DNA from 2 places in the Furfurilactobacillus rossiae genome. Region 2 is predicted to be linked to the other one. Evidence: predicted binding sites of a transcription regulator. Region 2 holds the regulator's gene; the other holds the start of a gene.

Region 1 (7,636 bases), 160 kb from region 2:
TGGTGCGTGCAAAAGTCGGCGCATATTTGCTAACCTTTGTTCCGTTTTGTTCCGCCCATGTTGGCTGAGTTGCCACTGCTGTAGTCGCTGTACCATACGGTTGAGAAATTAACGCCTTAGCCGCACCATTTGGTAAGAACTGATGAATATCGTACGCAGCGTTTTCGAAATTAAAGGCGACAAAAATATTAGCCATCACCAGTGCACTAAGAACTTGCGGCTTCAGCAATTGCGGCCGAACCGTGCCAACGACAAATACGCCTGCATAGACCATTAAAAAGAATAATTGTGGCAACACTGTACTGGTCGAATCAGCAATGATTTGCGTACTGATAAGAATTAAGACAAGAATGATAGCTGCCCATTTGAAGATGGGCACCCAATCACTAAGCGTCATGGTCTTAAGTTGTTGTAGGAAAACACCTGTCATTAACGCCATCGGTAAACTCATTAAGAATAACCACCGATTCGATGGCGAGGTGAAGCCATTTAATGTAGCAGCAAACATTGGTAATAAACTGAGCACTGTTGTCAGCACCATTAATCGCACAATTAGTTTGTAGTCTCGGTGATGACGGAAAGTCCACACAACTACAAGCAGCAACACATTTACTGATAACGTATTTAACCAAAACGGATCCACGTTAACGTTGCCTAACAGTGCGTTTGGCAAACTTAGGTAGTATTGCAAGGAATAAAAGTGCATCCCACTAGCAAACGGGACATCGAATCTTGGCGAACTCTGGAGGGCCTTAATTTCTGGTAACGTCAGCCACGCCGTCGCCAATAGACCAAGCACCCCACTACATAACATTCGACCAAAGTTAAACCAGCGCTGCCGTGCCAAAGGATGTGGGAGTTCACTCCAGCGTAAAATCAGGTACGTGATTCCACCGAGGGCCAACATGAACGCCAAATAAAAATTAACTACCACACTGAAATAAACAACGAAACCGAATCCCCACGCTGATCGTCCCTGCAACACTACTTCAATTGCAGTGATTAGCAATGGCAATAGAATCAACGCATTAACGAAGAACGGTTGAAATAGACTCGCGTAAATGGCAAACCCACTGCTGAGATAGACCATCGCACCCAGCCAAATGGCCCAGCGTTTAAGTGAAAAATGACTGGCAAAATAGGTAAAACTCAGCCCAGCAAAAAACATGCGTACCAGACCTATAAGCTGAAACCCTGTTAGCAAGTGTACCTTATTAAATAGCAAAATTAAGTAAGCAAACGGATCGCCAATGATGTAGTACGAAAACGTTTGGAAAGCATCTGCTCCCAAACCAATGTGCCACGACCATTGCAACGGTCCTGCACTTAGATGGTGTAGCCAACTGAGCAGAATCTTGCGGTATTCAATCATAATCGGCACATGCTGATGCAACACATCATGCGTTGAAATCAGTGAATAGCCAAATAACCAGTACACGCCGTATGTTAATAGACAAAACAACACAAAAAAAAGCACATAACCGCCGTAAAGTTTTCCTCGCCTTTGTTTTGCAAATGAGAACTTCATGGTTGTACGTGCTCCTTTAGTCTTAAGTCATTGTGTAAGTTGATTCTTACATTATGAACAAAACCGGCCATCGTCGCAAATAAATATTTACTTATGGTAAAGTGCTAGTTCATCAAACTGTATTTAGGACCAATTTTATTAATGGTGCGCACGATTGCCCACCGCGTTAGCTGGAAAAAGCGAACCACAGGATTGACTTTTACGTTGCCCCACGTTTCATAGTGATATCTATTGCTAACGTGAATGAAATGATACATTCGGGCACGCTGGGGATTCCAATCCCGTTTATCCTTAAAACCGTATCGCCAACGCCGCTGCCGAATCAAGTTAACCGCTACGTTTTTAGCCGGTGAGTCCGGTGCATAACGTTTAAATACCCGTGGGCTAACTTGTAGCCACAGCGTAATCTGATCAGGCTGTGTCATAACCTTTGTCATTTCGTCATCAGGCACGTTGGCAAACTCATCGTCCGCATCCTTCAGCATTAATTCAACCCAGTTAACGCCGTTTAGTGCACTCCAATAACTGCAACGTTCCAAACGCGCATTTAATTCAAGTGCTAAAAATTGTTGAGTCTTTTGATCATACCTGAAAACGATGTTCGCAATGCCTGTATAGTCAATATCCTCTAAAAATTGGCATATTTTATCTGTTAGCTCGCTTTCCTGAACCGGAAAAATGGCATCGTGGTTACCTATCCCCCATGGCGTATGGTCCTCTAAGGCAACGTGGCCTAATGCCATGCCACGAACATGGTGATGTTGATCAACATAGGCAGAAAACGTGTATTCTTGTCCCTCACCCGCTACAAAGCGTTGTAAAACAAAGTTCCGCTGATAGCCATGATGATAAGCCAAGCGCAAGAAATGATTAATTTCTTCATTAGAGTTAAGCACATAGTCCTTGCGATGATCTGGATATTTCATCGGACCCCAACTAACCGAATCCGTTGCCTTAAGCATAACTGGAAAAGGAAACGGTGACTTTACGTCACGTTCCGTATCGTTCTTGCTCAGTTCAACATATTCTGCTGAATTCAGCTCAGTTTTCTCCAACAATTGATAGAAACGGGCCTTATCCGTAACTTGCTCAAACATTTCCGCATCTGGATAAGGTCGAACAACGTTGTCTGGAAAATACGCATACTCTCTAATTAACTTTGCATAGGCATCACCCAAGCCAATTAACACAACACGCTTAAAGCTCTTAATTCGATCCAAAATGCCATTCTGCATTGCTTTAGCAAAGGCGACTGTTTGGCTAAGATGTGGAATCACTGTCACATCGGTGAATTTACTGAACCGAGTTGCCGATAGGTTTTTTGCTCCATAAATAATGGCTTTCTGGCCCGTTAAATCGTAATACATCCTTGCTACGCCATATGCATTTTCGTCTGTGCCAAAGAAAAATGGCACGGTATTCCCTGCGTATTCCGTCAATTAACTCACCTTACTTATAACCTTTTATTAGATATTATTATAATAATCTAACACAATTTTCATTATCACTTTTGCAAGAATCATTAGAGAAACTAAAGAATTTCAATCGTTAAAAAGTTTACAGAGCAATAATCTTTTGCCGGTTAAGGAAAATTATCCGTTTTAGCACTCTGATAAAGAAAGTGCTAAAAAAGTGAGGCAATTCCCTTGCACACTTTTTGTTAGTGTGTATAATACTAGTCAAAGGTCAAAGTTGGTCAAACGAAAAAACAGTCGATCAACTCCCTTTCGCCATCAGCAATCATATGTACTCGTTCGAACTGCTGGTGAGCCCTTAGAAGGAGCGATAACATGCTTTGTCAAAACTGTCATCAAAATGAGGCAACGATTCATTTAGGTCTCACAATGAACGGACAACAGATGCAAGTGCATCTTTGCCAAAATTGCTATCAACTTCTACAACAAGCTGAGAATAATTTAATGAACGGAAACGGAGGATCAACAAATATGGCTCAAGATCCATTTGGTTTTGGTAATTTAGATGACCTCTTTGCTGCAATGCAAAACGGTAACGTCAATGCCAATAACTTTCAACAAGCACAACAAGGTCCACAAACACAAGCAGGCCGCGGTGGTAATAACAACGGCGGTAACAATAATAAAAACTCTAAGCATCCCCTACTTGATCAGTATGGTTTAAACCTCACTGATCAAGCTAAAGCAGGTAAAATTGACCCAGTCATCGGTCGTGACGCAGAAATTGATCGCGTCATCGAAATCTTAAACCGTCGGACGAAGAACAACCCAGTTCTGATTGGTGAAGCTGGTGTTGGTAAAACGGCTGTCGTTGAAGGCTTGGCCCAAGCCATCGTTAACGGTAAGGTACCTGAAAAGCTGCTTAACAAACAAATCATTCGTTTGGATGTTGTTTCACTGGTTCAAGGAACTGGTATTCGTGGTCAATTCGAACAACGCATGCAACAATTAATGAGTGAAGTTTCAAAGAACGATGACATCATCTTGTTCATCGATGAAATTCACGAAGTTGTTGGTGCAGGTAACGCTGAAGGCGGCATGGACGCCGGTAATGTATTGAAACCTGCCCTTGCCCGTGGTGAATTTCAACTCGTCGGTGCCACAACTCAGAAAGAATACCGCGATATTGAAAAGGACGCCGCGTTAGCCCGTCGTTTCCAACCAATAGAAGTCGAGGAACCTTCTATTGAAGATACAGTTTCAATCTTGAAGGGTATTCAAAAGCGTTATGAAGACTATCATCACGTTCACTACACTGACGCAGCGATTGAAGCCGCAGCACGTTTGTCAGCCCGTTACATTCAGGATCGTTTCTTGCCTGATAAGGCCATTGATTTGATTGATGAATCCGGTTCAAAGAAAAACTTAACGTTACGCAACGTGGACCCTACTTCTTACGAAGATAAGATTCACACCGCGGAAGCACACAAGCAATCCGCTTTGGACAAAGAAGATTACGAGAAAGCTGCCTACTACCGCGATCAGGTCAATCAGCTAGAAAAGGCCAAGAAGGATGCGGATGAAAACCCACAACCCGATGATGCTGCAACGGTTACTGAAAAAGATATCGAACACATTATCGAAGAAAAAACTGACATTCCGGTTAGTGACATGCAAGCACAAGAAAAGACCCAATTGAAGGATCTGGACAAGCGACTTGAAAAACACGTTATTGGTCAAAACCAAGCAGTTGACAAAGTTGCCCGTGCCATTCGCCGTAACCGAATTGGTTTGAATCAAACTGGTCGCCCTATTGGTTCCTTCCTCTTCATCGGCCCTACCGGTGTTGGTAAGACAGAAACTGCTAAACAACTTGCTAAAGAGTTGTTTGGTTCGAAGGATGCCATGATTCGCTTTGATATGAGTGAATATATGGAACAGTACAGTGTCTCCAAACTGATTGGCTCTGCGCCTGGTTATGTTGGTTACGAAGAAGCCGGTCAATTGACTGAACAAGTTCGTCGTCACCCCTACTCATTGATTCTGTTAGATGAAATTGAGAAGGCTCACCCAGACGTTATGCACATGTTCTTGCAGATCTTAGATGACGGTCGTTTAACTGATTCTCAAGGGCGTACAGTATCCTTCAAGGACACCATCATCATCATGACCTCTAACGCTGGCTCTGGTGATAGTGGCGAGAACAGCGTTGGTTTCGGCGCTGCTCAAGACGAACACGCTAGTCTAATGGCCAAGCTAGGCAACTACTTTAAGCCTGAGTTCTTAAACCGTTTTGATGACATCGTTGAATTCAACTCCCTTTCCAAGGAAAACCTGGGTCAGATTGTTGAATTGATGTTAGACGACGTTAACGATCAATTAGCTAACCGCAACTTACACATTCGTGTAACGAAGCCGGTTGAAGAAAAGCTTGTTGATTTAGGGTACAACCCAACGATGGGTGCTCGGCCACTACGTCGTGTCATTCAAGAACAACTGGAAGACCGGATTGCCGACTTCTTCTTGGATAACCCTGATACACACAATCTTGAAGCTGTGATGGATGGTGATGACATTAAGGTTGAAGCTGACACACAGTCAACAACTAATGCTGAAGTTTCATCAAACAAGCAAGCGAAGTAAATCGAACACACTAATTATTTATGGACAGCCGACTTTTATCGACTGTCTTTTTTTATATTTTTGATTCTGCTTATACTATTCTCTAGAATCACTTTAATGATAAGATTGCGCAAAATCTTCTAAAAGATTATTGTTGAGTTGTTCATAACAATCTATTAGAGGTGGTAGTTATGTATATAAAGAAAACAATACTCGGGTTAGCTGTGCTGCTAAGTGTCAGCGTTGGAGGCGTCTCTTCTGCACATGCCATGACCGTTGTTGGACATGATAACAACAAGTTTACAGTTAGCGATAGCAATCAACGTTATCCGGGTGATTCTTCTGCCCCGCTGCAATCGACACAGGGATCAAATGGTTCCGGAATGCAGAATCCGCAAACTAATAATTTCCCACCAATAAGTGAAATACCAAACTCAGGTTTGAATGCTGTTATCGGTAATGATGATCGTAAAGTTGTCTCTGACACAACAGTATCACCATACAGAAAAATTGTCCTCTTGAGAATGGATTATGGTGGGACAAAATACTATCAAGGAACGGGTGTCATGGTTTCTCCTGATACCGTTCTGACTGCGGGGCACTGTGTTTATGGTAGCGACGGTCCTATAAAAGGCAAAATGCCAGACTCAATTACCGTCATTCCTGCAAATAACGGTCAAATTATGCCGTTCAGTTCATCAAGCACTAGCACATACTATGTCTCACAAGATTATATTAACTCGGTTAATACAGGTAACACTAACGGTGATCCTACACTGGATATTGGTGTCATAAAACTCCACAGTACAGTCGGTAATCAAATCGGTTTTATGGGTATGTCCCCTAATAGTGCAACTGTCGGTGAAGCCGCTACAATTTCTGGCTATCCTCATGACGCATTAGGACAACAAAATTTTCCAATGAAACAGTACTACGCTTCTGGTAATATTGCAGCAATTCAGGGCAATAATATCTACTACGATATTGACATGACAAACGGCGATAGTGGATCTCCGGTGTATAACAACGCTGAACAAATCATTGGTATTAATACTCGCGACTCTGGTGCAACAACAGTCCTCAACTGTGGCACAAATTTGACCGATGCCTACTTCAATATGACCAATCAAATCATTAAAAATTCGACCGTTTCAAACGGCTGGATGCTGAACGAAGGTAAATGGTACTTCTATGACGATAAAGGTCAGTTAAGCAAAGGGGAAATCCAAAATAATGGCTATATATATTACACTGATGTTCACGGAGCAATGCAAACCGGTTGGCAAGTTATCGACGGTCATTATTATTACTTTAACCAGGATGGCCATTTACTAGTTGGTTGGCAATTAATAAATAACAACTGGTTCTACATGGCCACAGATGGAATTATGCAGACAGGTTGGCAGGCAATCGACAACGGCTGGTTCTATTTTGATAATAACGGCTTTATGCAAAAAGGCTGGCAGCTAATTAATAATAATTGGTTCTACCTTAACCAAAATGGTCGAATGCAAACGGGATGGCAAGCAATCGACAATGGTTGGTTTTACTTTGATCAAAATGGATTTATGCAAAAAGGTTGGCAAAGCATAAATGGTAAATGGTATTACCTAAACCAAAACGGACGGATGCAAACGGGTTGGCAACAAATCAATGGTCAGTGGTACTATCTAAATGCCGATGGTTCAATGGCAACGAGTGGCGTTATTGATGGATGGTCAATAGCCGGATCTGGTGTTGCAACTAAACAATAGTTAAAAATTAAATAATGGTTTGTTCTCGGAATCTTGCTAAGAACAAACCATTTTATTTTAAAATCAGATTTGATGAACTACCAAATAGTACATGTAGTGAAAAATCTCATCAATCATTTTTTATATAGACTCACATAAAAAATGACTGAGTATTAATATACAAAACGGGCAACTAATAAGAATTAATAAAAAGTCAACGCACGTTTAGCAATCCCCTTCTCACTATCGGAATCAAACTAATTATCCAAGCGATTAAATAGCTCACAACAAGTGAACCCAATAAAAGTACTGTAAACTTCCAAATATCATTGCCTGAA
Region 2 (7,636 bases):
TTGCTGAATTTACGGTTACTGAATTGATGCGTTTACTTCGTCACACGACCCAGTACGAGCACCGTCAGGCCAAAGGTGACTTAAAGTGGGCTCCAGACATTGCAACTGAATTGAACAGCTTAACGGTTGGTGTTATTGCTACTGGTCGGATCGGCCGTGCTGCTATCCAAATCTACCGTGGCTTTGGTGCTAAAATTGTTGCCTACGATGTTTTCCACAATCCTGAATTGGAAAAGGAAGGCATCTACGTTGATTCATTGGATGAATTATATAAGCAAGCAGATGTTATTTCCCTTCATGCTCCTGCAACGAAGGAAAATATGCACATGTTGAATGCTGATGCCTTTAACAAGATGAAGGATGGTGTCTACATCTTGAACCCTGCCCGTGGTGATCTGGTTGATACTGATGACTTGATCAAGGCTTTGGACAGCGGCAAAGTTGCCGGCGCTGCACTTGATGTTTACGAAAACGAAGTTGGTATTTTCAACACAGACTTCGGTAGCTTTGATGCTATTCCTGACGATCGTTTGAAGAACTTGATGAAACGCGAAAACGTTTTGGTAAGTCCTCACATCGCGTTCTACACCACCACCGCTGTTCGGAACATGGTTCAATTTGCTTTGAACAACAACAAACAATTGATTGAAACTGGCAAGGCTGACAATGTTGTGGCCTTTAACTAGACAATGAGTCTGATACTTTTTAGACGATAGAAACGTAGGCAACACGCTCAATAATAAATTGGGCGTGTTGTTTTTTGAATTCACTAACAAACATAAAAAGTGAGTGTCGAATAGGTTTACGAGAGGTTTTGCTTATTACTCAAATCGGCAGCGGATTATTTACACACCTAATATGTAGAAAAATATCGCAACGAATCTCTCATTAAAACAATGTAAATGTTCACTGTTTTAGTCTGCAAGAGGATAATGGTTTTGATAGATTGAGTCTGTCGGTAAGCATTAATACAGTACGGAATACAAGGAGTCATTATGATGGATTTTAGTCAGCAAGTTTATCAGCAAAATCAAACGGTGTGGCAGGAAAGCATTCATCATCCGTTTATAAAACAGCTAAGCGATGGCAGCATGACGTTGCCAACATTTCGTTATTATTTAATTCAGGATCATTATTATTTACGTGATTTTGCACGGATTCATGAATTGGCAGCGGATGCAAGCCAGGATCAGGCGGTTAAGACATTATTGCAGGAGCTAGCGAATAGTCTGCACGATGGTGAAATCGCGACGCGCAAGACGTTCTTTAAAGAATTAGGTATTTCTCAACAAGATGTGGTCAATACACCAATTGCACCGACGACATATGCCTACACGTCACATATGTATCGCACGCTAACACAGGCCGGTGCACCGGCGGCCATTGCCGGATTGTTACCGTGTGCGTGGCTATATGCGGATGTTGGTGCGTCCTTACAAGGAGTCACTTCGCCAGTCCCAATTTTTCAAGCGTGGATTGACAGTTATCAGTCCGACGACTATACGGGACCAGTGGCAAAACAAATTAAGTTAACAGACCAAGTTGCACGTCAAACAGATGCAGCCGATCGTGATGCAATGGCCAAGGCTTTTGAACGGAGCACCTATTATGAACGTGATTTTTGGCAGATGGCTTTGGATCATCAAGATTGGCAATAAAATTTAATTTGGGGTGCTGACGTTGCTACTGGCGGACTAAAAAACTTTTTAATTGCAATCGTCGTCAATCTTCGTATAATATAGTCAATATTAGTCAAAGATTGGGGTGAGCGATGATGGAAGGACCAACAAATATTTCGGATGTCATCGAAAAGTATCTGAAGGGAATCCTGGAGGATGCTGAGCAGGTAGAAATTAGACGTTCGGATATTGCCGACCAGTTTAACGTCGTTCCTTCTCAGATTAACTACGTCATTAAGACACGGTTTACCATTCAAAACGGTTATATCGTTGAGAGTAAGCGTGGTGGCGGTGGTTATATTCGTATTGAAAAGGTCAACTTACTGGCTGACGCCGATGTGTTGGATAATTTACTGAACGATGTGGTTGGTGATTCAATCAATCAACATGATGCATATGCTATAGTTAATTCCCTATTTAATGATGGGGTGTTAAAGGAACGTGAGGCCAACATTATTCTTTCGGCAATTGACAAAGATACTCTCAATGTTGCTGACCGCGAAGTTGAAAATACATTGCGCGCTCGGATTCTGATCGGCGTGCTCAACCGCCTTCGTTTTGAAGACTAATGCTTATTAATATCGAATTAACGACGATTTGCAGGGGTTAATTAAGGCCTGCATTTAATGAAAGGCAGGACAGAAGATGGACAATTTATTCACACCTAGTGCTAAAGATGTATTGGTATTGGCACAGGAACAAGCGAAGTATTTTAAACACCAAGCTGTGGGTACTGAACACTTATTGCTGGCCCTGACCATTGAACAAAATGGGATTGCTAACAAAGTCCTGCAGCAATTCAGTGTGACAGAAGAAGATGTTCGTGAAGAAATCGAACGGTTTACTGGTTATGGTACACTGACGAACGCTGACAAGGATACGTATTTACCATATTCTCCGAAGGCCAAGGACATTTTGACATTGGCCGGGGATGAGGCAAAACGTTTGGGATCCACTAAAATTGGGACTGAACATTTACTCTTAGCGTTGTTGTCTGATGAGAGTATCCTGTCATCACGCATTTTAATGACATTAAACCTTGATTTGGCACAAACACGCAAAGTGATTTTGCGCAAGTTAGGTGTTGCTGACACACCACGCCGTCGTCAACAAATGGCAAAGGCTAACAACAACGCAAATAAGCAAGAGGGTACGCCAACACTTGATTCATTAGCACGTGACTTGACTGCCTTAGCTGCTGACAAGCAAATGGATCCGGTGGTTGGCCGTGCAAAAGAGGTCAAACGGGTGATTCAAATTCTCAGTCGTCGGACCAAGAATAACCCAGTCTTGATTGGTGAACCTGGGGTTGGTAAAACGGCGATTGCTGAAGGATTAGCACAGAAGATCGTTGCTGGTGATGTGCCTGATGATTTGGCCGACAAACGGCTGATGATGCTGGACATGGGCTCACTGGTTGCCGGCACTAAATATCGTGGTGAATTTGAAGACCGTTTGAAGAAAGTTATTGAAGAAATTTACAACGATGGTCACGTTGTGCTGTTCATTGATGAGTTGCACACGTTGATTGGTGCCGGGGGTGCTGAAGGTGCGATTGATGCTTCCAACATCTTGAAGCCAGCGTTAGCTCGTGGCGAGCTTCAAACCATTGGGGCCACTACACTTAACGAATACCAAAAGTACATTGAATCAGATGCTGCTTTGGAACGTCGGTTTGCGACTGTTCAGGTTGACGAGCCAACGGAAGATGAAGCAACGGAAATCTTAAAAGGTTTGAAGAGCCGTTATGAGGAGCACCACCAGGTTGAAATCACTGATGATGCGGTTGAAGCAGCAGTTAAGCTGTCCTCTCGGTACATTACGGAACGTTTCCTACCTGATAAGGCAATTGATTTAATGGACGAAGCAGCTGCTAAAGTTCGCATTGATGCATCTGGTCATAAGACCAAGTTGGCTAAACAAGAAGACAAGTTGGACGACTTGCGTCAACAGAAGGAAGCTGCTATTGAGAACCAAGATTTCGATGGTGCTGCTGCATTGCGTGAAAAGGAAATGGCCTTGCGCAAACGTGTCGACAAGATGATGGATGATCAAGATAATGAAGCGTTGTCTGGTCAGCCACATTATGAATTAAAAGTCGGCGAGGAAGATGTGGCTGAAGTCGTCTCCGAATGGACGGGTGTTCCGTTAACACAGTTGCAGAAGAATGAAGAAGCACGTTTGCTGAATCTTGAAAAGGTGCTCCACAAACGCGTGGTTGGTCAGGACGAGGCTATTTCAGCCGTTTCTCGTGCCATCCGTCGTGCCCGTTCCGGTCTGAAAGATCCTAACCGGCCAATTGGTTCGTTCATGTTCCTTGGACCAACTGGGGTCGGGAAGACGGAACTCGCTAAAGCATTAGCTGAAGCAATGTTTGGTTCAGAAGATAACATGATTCGTGTGGATATGTCTGAATATCAAGAACGCTTTAGCTCAAGTCGTTTGATCGGTGCTGCACCTGGTTACGTTGGTTACGATGAAGGTGGTCAACTGACCGAACAAGTTCGTAACAAACCGTACTCAGTTGTCCTCTTGGATGAAGCTGAAAAGGCTGATACTGAAGTCTTTAACTTGTTGTTACAAGTTCTTGATGATGGTTTCTTAACCGATTCTAAGGGCCGCAAGGTTGACTTCCGCAACACGATTTTGATCATGACCTCTAACTTGGGCGCTACAGCTGTTCGTGACGATAAAGAAGTTGGTTTCGGTGCAACCAGCGCGACAGACAACTATGCTGCAATGTCAGACAAGATTCGGCAGGCCCTGCGTCAGACATTCCGTCCAGAGTTCTTGAACCGAATTGATGAAACAGTGGTCTTCCACTCATTGACGAAGCCAGAATTGCATGAAATCGTGAAGATCATGGCTGGCAATGTGTTGGCACGAATCGCCGAACAAGGCATTAAAGTTAAAATTACGCCGGCTGCCATTGATGTAGTTGCAGATGCTGGCTTTGATCCTGAGTATGGTGCTCGTCCAATTCGACGCGCATTACAGACTCAAGTTGAAGACCAGTTGAGTGAGGCATTGATTGCTGGTCAAATTAAAACCAATGACGCTGTTACTGTTGGTGCTAAAGCTGGTAAGATTACGGTCACAACTAAGGAACAACCTGTCAAGAAACCGACAGTTGGTTCTAAGTAGTCTTGGCGAACTAACAGTTATTAGTGGGTGTTATTGAACGGTGTTAAAAACGTTTGTCGAGCTGAAAGCTTGATAAGCGTTTTTATGTTCTAAACGTGTCGGTAAAAATTGCATTTTATGCGGAGAACAGGCACACTGATGGAGATTAGAGAAAGGCGAGCCGTGTGTAGTTGTTGATGGGCGGCTTAATGAGGTGAAAATATGAGTCGTGAGGCGCAGTTGGCTGCCACTCGAGAAAAAATCCTGGAGGCAGCTCGTGAACAATTCTTGATAAAAGGCTATGCGGATACCTCCACGCGTGACATTGCGACAGCTGCGGGCGTTACCCAGCCGGCGCTGTATCATCACTTTGCTGACAAAGAACTGATTTTTGTGCAGGTGATTGAAACCGTTGGTGGTGAGTTAGCAACAAACATGAATCAGATTTTAGATGCTAACAAGGGAACTGGGCTTGAACTCCTGACAGATATGTCAGCGGCGATGGTCGCCATTCATCCGCGTGACGCATTTAGCTTGATTCATGGTAGCTTTCAATATTTACGTCCCGAGAATCAGGCTCAGCTTGGCCGATTATTCGCACAGGATTATTTGCAACCCATCATGCGCTTTTTTAAGTCTGATAAAGTGGTTTTGCGTGATGGGGTTGATCCGGCAACAGCGGCCAACTTTTACCTCACTAGTTTGGCGCCACTATTCGCTAAGTTTCACCAACTGGGTGGCGCAAACTTGAGTCAACGTGAGCACATCCAAGTGCTGCTACGTCTCATTTTGTTTGGCGTGGCAGAGAAATAAAAGTTGAGCGTTTCTCGTTGACACATTTAGCAAAACCGAGTATATTATTAATCGTATATCACTGTGAATAAAAATCGTCTTGGCGATCTATTGTCCGTCAAGGCCTTTATAGAGAAGCAAAAGCAGCTTTCATTTAAACTTTAAAAGAAATGGTGCTTTTGCCTTTTTTATGCCCAAAAACAGGGTTACAGGTCATTTGTAATGAAACTGTAACACTAAAATGAGGACTTATTCACTGGAAAATCATTTCGAAGGAGTGAAGAACTTGGCAGGGCATTTAGTTAAATACGGCAAACACCGTACCCGCAGAAGTTACGCACGAATCAAGGAAGTTCTTGATTTACCGAACCTGATTGAAATCCAAACGGACTCTTATCAATGGTTCCTGGACGAAGGCTTGCGTGACATGTTCGACGACATCATGCCAATCGATGATTTCCAAGGAAACTTATCATTGGAATTCGTTGACTACCAGTTACTCGAACCAAAGTACACCGTGGATGAAGCACGTGAACACGATGCCAACTATTCTGCACCACTGCACGTTACTTTACGTTTGACCAACCATGAGACTGGCGAAATCAAGAGTCAAGACGTGTTCTTTGGTGACTTCCCACTGATGACTGATCAGGGGACGTTCATTATCAATGGTGCTGAACGGGTTATCGTTTCTCAATTGGTTCGTTCTCCTGGTGTGTACTATACGGAAGACGAAGACAAGAATGGTCGTGAAGTTTACGGCGCAACTGTCATTCCTAACCGTGGTGCTTGGTTGGAATACGAAACCGATGCTAAAGAAATTTCTTACGTTCGGATTGACCGGACTCGTAAGATTCCAATGACCGAATTAGTTCGTGCCTTGGGTTATGGCTCTGACGACGAGATCATCTCAATCTTGGGTGATAGCGACGGCATCATGTCGACCTTGGAAAAGGATATTCACAAGAATTCCGACGATTCACGTGTCGAAGAATCCTTGAAGGATATTTACGAACGGTTACGGCCTGGTGAACCTAAGACAGCCGACTCTTCACGGAGCCTGTTGACGGCGCGCTTCTTCGATCCAAAACGTTACGACACTGCACCAGTTGGTCGTTACAAGTTAAACAAGAAGTTAGACTTACACACCCGTTTGTTGGGTTTGACGTTAGCGGAAACGTTGGCTGACCCTGACTCAGGTGAAATCATTGCTGAAAAGGGTACTGTGATCGACAAGACCGTTATGGCTAAATTGGCACCATACCTGGATCAGGAAGACTTCAAGTCGGTAACGTTCACACCTTCTGATGAAGCTGTTGTGACAGAACCAATGAATGTTCAAATGATCAAGGTCTTCTCTAAGAAAGATCCTGAACAAGTTGTGAACATGATTGGTAACGGCCATATCGACTTAAAGAACCACACCATTCAACCTGCCGACATCATTGCTTCTATCAATTACTTCTTCAATTTGCAAGAAGGTATTGGTTCAACTGATGATATCGATCACTTGGGTAACCGTCGGATTCGTTCTGTGGGTGAATTACTGCAGAACCAATTCCGGATCGGTTTATCACGGATGGAACGTGTTGTTCGTGAACGGATGTCTATTCAAGACTCTGCCACAGTAACGCCACAACAATTAATTAACATTCGTCCAGTTGTTGCTTCAATCAAAGAATTCTTTGGTAGTTCACAACTGTCACAATTCATGGATCAGACTAACCCACTTGGTGAATTAACGCATAAGCGTCGTTTGTCTGCCCTTGGACCTGGTGGTTTGACGCGTGACCGTGCCGGATATGAAGTCCGGGATGTTCACTACACTCACTATGGTCGGATGTGTCCAATTGAAACGCCTGAAGGACCAAACATTGGGTTGATCAACTCACTGTCTAGTTATGCGAAGGTTAACCGTTATGGCTTTATTGAAACACCATATCGTCGTGTTTCATGGGACAACCACAAGGTTACTGACCGAATCGACTACTTAACTGCCGACGAAGAAGATAACTTTGTTATTGCCCAGGCCAACTCGCCAT

The links. Region 2 encodes CtsR, which represses protease genes until heat stress. Its sites were predicted from a motif close to TTGGTCAAAAAAGGTCAAANA; they were not measured.
Region 1: a site for CtsR is predicted at 3,211-3,231, ahead of LROSL1_RS04900 (ATP-dependent Clp protease ATP-binding subunit). Genes of this name have one in related genera too.

Annotation. Positions count from the first base shown of each region.
Region 1 covers NZ_CP040586.1:1,048,612-1,056,247, reverse strand. The annotation lists gene LROSL1_RS04910 (YfhO family protein) at 1-1,528, opposite strand, end outside; gene LROSL1_RS04905 (carboxylate--amine ligase) at 1,633-2,967, opposite strand; gene LROSL1_RS04900 (ATP-dependent Clp protease ATP-binding subunit) at 3,319-5,586, shown strand; gene LROSL1_RS04895 (trypsin-like serine protease) at 5,757-7,319, shown strand; gene LROSL1_RS04890 (acyltransferase) at 7,513-7,636, opposite strand, start outside.
Region 2 covers NZ_CP040586.1:889,611-897,246, forward strand. The annotation lists gene LROSL1_RS04155 (D-2-hydroxyacid dehydrogenase) at 1-686, shown strand, start outside; gene tenA (thiaminase II) at 996-1,658, shown strand; gene LROSL1_RS04165 (CtsR family transcriptional regulator) at 1,775-2,248, shown strand; gene LROSL1_RS04170 (ATP-dependent Clp protease ATP-binding subunit) at 2,325-4,823, shown strand; gene LROSL1_RS04175 (TetR/AcrR family transcriptional regulator) at 5,025-5,615, shown strand; gene rpoB (DNA-directed RNA polymerase subunit beta) at 5,881-7,636, shown strand, end outside.